DNA from 2 places in the Peribacillus sp. NPDC097895 genome. Region 2 is predicted to be linked to the other one. Evidence: riboswitches for the same ligand, from Rfam matches in the RefSeq annotation. Region 2 holds a riboswitch; the other holds the start of a gene.

Region 1 (3,116 bases), on a different contig from region 2:
AGAATCTAAATGATTTTCAAAAAAAAATCAATTAATACCCCTTGAGTGGGATTTTTTCTATCCTATTCCGTTTTTTCATTAAAACAGTTAAATCATGTATATAAGTATCCTTACCACACTCGTTACAACTCATCCGTTCCAGAGCACATTTTACTATGATTGATTTCATTTAGCAATCGTCATTTAACCATTTTTTTTAAGAAAAGTAAAATGCACCTTGTGTTACGAGGTACAACGTATTACACTTTACAAATGAAAAAGGAGGCGATTTTATTTGGATAAAGAATTAATGAAGGGAAGCGTTGACCTCCTTTTGCTTTCACTTCTGTCACAAAAAAAGCTATATGGCTATGAAATGACAAAGATTTTGAGGGAAATGAGCATGGGCAAATATGAAATAAGTGAAGGCACACTCTACCCAGCCCTCAAACGGTTAGAAAAAAAGGAGTTCATTGAAGGCCATTGGAAAGAGTCCGAGTCAGGTCGAAGGAAATATTATCATGTTACAGAAAGTGGACAAACCGAGCTAGAACGAAAACGAAGCTGCTTTTACTTCCTGGAAAAATTAGTTCGTAAAAGCGCAAAGGCATTCTGAATAAAAAGCAATATAAAAAAGCTTTCTGGTGCAGGAAGCTTTTTTGCTGATTTACTCTGATATTGTGCGCTTTACTCGTGAATTCCTCCATTTACAAAAAAAAGGACCTATTTTGGTCCTTTTTTGTCGTCTATTCCTTTATGCTTCCGATAATTGGCGCAGGAGAGCTTCATGCATTCTCCTTGGACATGCGGACCATATTTTTCACGAAAGGCCTCGAGGCAATAGCATTTGTCTTCTTCCTTTTTGGGTCCATCCATCGAGTGCATCCCTCCTAGCATTTCAACCGGAGACTACACGCTTCTCCAGCTCTACGTTGATTCGTCCCAATAATACGGCACCGATTGACTGAATGATCGTTTTAACGATAATTTGGCCGATAACCGCAGCGGGTACGGCTTCCCATGGCAATATATTGGCACCCAGTGGGCTAAGGCCAATCACGACAAATATCACCGAATCGAAAAACCCTCCAACAATCCCGCTGTAAAACACCCTCCAACTCATCGGAAGTTTTAATCGGGTATAAATTTCAGTATCCGCTGTTTCTGCCACCACGAACGATAATGCGGAAGCAAAGACAATCAATAACGTATCTCCTAATAAAAATGATACACACGCAGATAAAATAAGTGCCGTAATAATGCATAAATAGGTTTTCGTCCTGCCGAATTTATTTTGGACCAGATCTCGAAAGATGAAGGTTCCCCCAATGAGCAATGTACCCATCGGAATGATGAACACACCAAGATGTAGTGGTGCAAAAGCGGCTGTAACCACATTCGCGGTGACGATGGATACTAAATACAATAAAATTCTTAACATTTCTTCATTCTCCTTATACAGAAAAAACAGCACTCTAAGAAAGAGCACTGTTCCCCTTAGTTTTTTTGAGAGGGTAGCTAGAACCTCTTCCGCCCGAGCGGATTATTTTTTTCCTTATTTATCGTAGCTTGAAAATGACTGGAAATCAAGAAGTTTCCATACGGCTGGCGCTGGGAAGGCTGCGAATCCGCGGATATCGTTTTCAGACCTGCTAAGAGAACATCCGTCTTTCCAGAGCTTCGCACTTAGCTATGATCCCTGAAAATCCTCTACTATGACTCTGTAATTCCTCCATGCAGGCTTTTGCCGATTTTTGTCGCAGAAAACTGCTTGACCGGCTGTATATGAAAAGCAGACAATCATTGATAGAGTTAAATATCCAAACAAGCGGTATCTAAGTGCCAAAGCAGGGTCCTGAGAAGGAATGACAGAAGTATAAACGCGAGGAGGAATAGAAAAATGAAAAAAACATCGTTTGTCTATGCTATTTATATCGCCACCACACCAGAGAGGCTTTGGGAAGCTCTAACGAGTGGTGAAGTCACGAAGAAATATCACTTTGGCTGTCAAGTCCAGTCTGACTGGCAAGAAGGCTCCACCGTTCATTATTTGCTTGAAGATGGGCGGATTACTGATCATGGTAAAATACTAAAGTGTGAGCCCTTTCACTTGCTCTCGTTCACATGGAACATGGTAGGAGACGAAACACCTCGCGACCATCCCACTCGGGTCACCTTTGAACTAAAGCCAATGGATGATTCAACCTTGAAGTTAACGCTTAAGCATGAGGGGCTATTGGAAACAGATTTCGTTGCTGATGATATTACCTTTGAAGGCTTAAATAATGGATGGCCAGCCATTCTAAGTAACCTGAAGAGCTTGCTTGAAACTGGACGGACCTTGCCGCCAATATCTGTTGATCGGTAATTAAGTTAGGGAAAAACGTTAGTTAGTATGGAAATAGTGATGCCAACTTATGAGGTGTTTGAAGCCATCGTAATCCTCATCGAGGAATCATTATTATTTAAGGATGAAATGTCACCCTTGAGTTTTCACTTTCCCTAAGGTTTGACGCGAAAAATCATTCGGAAATCACTTTTAGATACAAACCCTTCGAAGCTTTTTTATTGGCTTCAATTCCCATGTTCTTCACTTTTTCAGATAAACTGGATGCTCTTACTAATTGGGTTCCATGAATAACGGAAGGATCAATGAGGCGCACTTTATTTTTCAGGTGTATATCGTAGTCCCATTGATCCTCCTTCACCAATACGTTACCATGAATCCGTTTTAGCAGGTTTTGCACTTCATCGTCTCCAATAGAGCTTAACAAGAGCATGACTTCATCATCTTCTCCGAGTAAGTCATCAAGGCTGATCCGGTTTTTATCCAAAGCCAGTTTTAAGGTCTTTGCCAACATATCATAGCCATATATATTAAGTGGGTCCATGAAAAAATCAATAACTTCGCTGTAATATGTTTCCACAAACCATTCCGCCGATTCAATATTATCCAGATACATCCTACCGTTTATGATGGTTATATGTCCTAGAAAGTCATGAACGGATTCGAGTTTGATATGTCCGTATTGATACATATCCCGGAGAGTATAATCAACCCGATCGGCACATAACTCAGGTGCTGGCTGTTCAAGCAATGCCCATTTTGACTGAAAAATATCTTCACAATTATATCC
Region 2 (3,116 bases):
GTTCTTGCCTTTCGATATATCCGATGATTTCCCCTTGATCTTGCACTGCCATTATATCGAAATTCTTTTTTTCCAACGCTTTTTGTATGTCAGGTGCTCTATCATTTTTATGGCAAGACTCAAGTTCCTGGGCTATGCTCTTAACCGTGATATTTTCTTCATAAAGAGTTTTAAGACTAAGATAGCTGCTATTGTTTTTTTTATCGCTTCCCTTTAACATCTTTCATCCTCCATTTATAAACTTTCTCCGCGAATTGCCTACCACCAATTATAGACCGCTAATTTGCATCTGGTGTCGCTATTTCAAAAGAATTGGAGCAATTTAAATCCAACAAGTAAAGCTTATAGCGATGAAACGGTCATCAATAAATAAAGTCCACACAAGTGGACTTTATTTATTGCGAATCTCTTAAAAGCGATCTACTGCATTGCCTACCGACGTTTCTTCATTCCCTTCTTCTTCCCAAGCCTTGCAAACATCCACCCAATCCTTGGCGTTAGAATATTCAAACAATTCCGCGGTTGTAAGTTCTATTGCTGAGTTCGGACTGCCGCATGCCGGAAACAATGACTCAAAACGCTTCATTGATACATCAAGAAAAACATCTAGGTCGTTTGCCAGTCCAAATGGGCAAACTCCCCCGATTGCATGTCCGGTCTGTTCAAGCACCTCCTCAGGTGACAGCATTCGTGCCTTGAATCCGAACATCTGGCGAAACTTCTTATTATCCACTTTTGCGTCCCCAGCTGCTACAACCAAAATCGCATTTTCACCTTCCCCCTTAAAGGAAAGAGTCTTAGCAATCCGCGCAGGAATGACGCCAATGGTTTCTGCTGCCTCACTCACGGTAGCACTTGATGTTTCGAACTCCATTACATCGCCTTCCCGGTCCCATTGTTTAAAATGGCTTTTGACACTCTCGATCGACATATTATATTCACTCCTTTGAAGTACATATAAAAATAATATCATCCATCATTGCAATAAATCAAAATCATTTTAGACTTTCATTTCTTGATGAGTTATCATTTAAAAACCATTCTTTACAAATTGACGCAACAAGCATATATGGGATACTATTAATTTTCGGGAAAAAGCCTAAACGTGGTTCGTAACCATCCCACGATAAAAAACTAGGGAGAGAATAAAATGAATGTTCGTACACTCGTGATAAACGGGTTATTGGCTGCCTTGTATGTGGCGGTCTCATTGGTGTTTAAACCAATCGCTTTTGAGATGTTCCAATTTCGAGTTCCGGAAATGTTGAATCATCTGATTGTATTCAATAAAAAGTATATCTACGGTATCGTCGGAGGAGTCTTCATATCGAATCTGCTCTTTTCACCGATGGTACCGTATGATTTGATTTTTGGGGTGGGGCAATCCGTGCTCGCCTTATTGCTGGTCATTTTTGTATCGCGGTTCATAAAAAGCATTAAAGGGCGGATGATCGCAACGATTATCTTTTTCACATTCACCATGTTTTTGATTGCAATTGAACTGAACCTTGCCTTTGGCTTACCATTCTGGTTTAGCTGGATGACCACGGCAGTCGGTGAGTTCGTTGTCCTCTTGATTGGTGCGCCAATTATTTATGGAATGAACAAAAGAATTCAGTTTGAAAAGTGGCTTTAAAGGAATCTTCGCTTCGTAAACCCACTATAATGTAAAAGAGCTGTCTGCATCATGCGACAGCTCTTTTTTTCACCAATGAGCCTGAAAATGATAAACTATTAGTAAGAATGGTGGTGACCCTTTGAAAAGAGTCCTGACCTTAATCGGTCTTCTGGTAATCGCAATATTCATTTATTCTAATGCGGAATTGTTTACTTTCGTTTGGAAAAGTGATCTTGATTCAGTCATTAACATATTGAAGGAAAACCTTTTGCTCACTTTTTTCGTGACATTCGTGTTGATGTTTATCCAGAATTCATTTACAATCATCCCCTTAATTTTGCTCCTTACTATCAATGTCACGATATTTGAATTCATATATGGCTATCTATGGAGTTGGTTTACAAGTGTTGTTGCGTCTGGATTGATTTTTTATGCAGCAAGAAACTGGTTTCAGGAACCACTCTTAAAGAAGATGGGCGAAAAATGGCAAGAAACCGTTGTGGAGCATGGCTTTATGTACGTTTTTACAGGGAGGATTTTCCCGCTTATCCCAACGAGTTTAATTAACTTGGCTGCTGGAGTCAGTACCGTCACTTTCAAGGATTTTTTATTTGCGACAGCACTTGGCAACCTTATATACTTTTTCTTTCTATCGCTAATCTCATATGGACTCCTATCTGTTGAAATGAACCTGTATACGGTAGCTGCACTCGCACTCCTCTTCTTACTATTTATCCTTATCTATAAACGTTTAAAAAAGAAAAAAGCCCTAACCATCTTCAGGAAAAACAGGTGACCGCATTGGTCCCTGTTTTTTATTTATGATTCTGCATATATTTTTCTCCGATAGTTTGTTAAAATGTGTATGTAATTTTACCTTAGAAATGTCTTAAAATCAGGGAGAATCTCCATGTCCAAACGCTCCATCTTAGTAATATATATCCTTTCCGGGATTTTTACATTAGTCGTGTTCGACTATTTTTTAACTACAAATATCCACAACAAAGTGGTTTTCATTCAACTTCAAAGAGCTGAAGGCATTGTCTTTCTTTTATCAATAGGCTTGGTCCTATACCTTTATTTAGCTAAAAGGGAAGAATTCAAACAATTAAAAGAAGCGGAACAACGTCGGCGTACACTCATCAATTCAATGGTGGATTTCGTTAACTTCAAGGATGGTGAAGGCCGTTGGCTTGAATCCAATGCCTTCGGACTGCAATTATTTCAATTGGAGCATGTAGACTATAAGGGCAAAAAAGACAGCGAGCTCGCAGAATACTCCGAATTTTATAAAGAGTCATTGATCTACTGTGAAGTTTCCGATGAAGAAACATGGATTAAAGGGGAAATCACAAGGTGTGAGGAAATCATCCCTCTTCCCGACGGCAATCACAAAACCTTCGATACGATCAAGGTCCCATTGTTCTTTGAGGATGGTTCCCGAAAAGGCTTAGTCGTTATTGGCAGGGATATATCTCAAAGAGTTGTCGCGGAGAAT

What was found. A riboswitch is a leader RNA that binds a small molecule or an ion and turns the genes downstream of it on or off. The one in region 2 is predicted to bind preQ1.
Region 1: it holds a riboswitch for preQ1, as region 2 does, so the genes downstream of both, ACQKMH_RS02005 (VUT family protein) here and ACQKMH_RS22790 (QueT transporter family protein) in region 2, are expected to answer to the same signal.

Annotation. Positions count from the first base shown of each region.
Region 1 is NZ_JBNNSH010000001.1:432,885-436,000, reverse strand. It holds gene ACQKMH_RS02015 (PadR family transcriptional regulator) at 275-595, shown strand; gene ACQKMH_RS02010 (hypothetical protein) at 703-855, opposite strand; gene ACQKMH_RS02005 (VUT family protein) at 878-1,420, opposite strand; PreQ1 riboswitch class I at 1,471-1,513, opposite strand; gene ACQKMH_RS02000 (SRPBCC family protein) at 1,880-2,347, shown strand; gene ACQKMH_RS01995 (HD domain-containing protein) at 2,502-3,116, opposite strand, start outside.
Region 2 is NZ_JBNNSH010000006.1:54,467-57,582, reverse strand. It holds gene ACQKMH_RS22800 (hypothetical protein) at 1-220, opposite strand, end outside; gene ACQKMH_RS22795 (YbaK/EbsC family protein) at 410-931, opposite strand; PreQ1 riboswitch class I at 1,100-1,144, shown strand; gene ACQKMH_RS22790 (QueT transporter family protein) at 1,151-1,636, shown strand; gene ACQKMH_RS22785 (TVP38/TMEM64 family protein) at 1,758-2,414, shown strand; gene ACQKMH_RS22780 (PAS domain S-box protein) at 2,529-3,116, shown strand, end outside.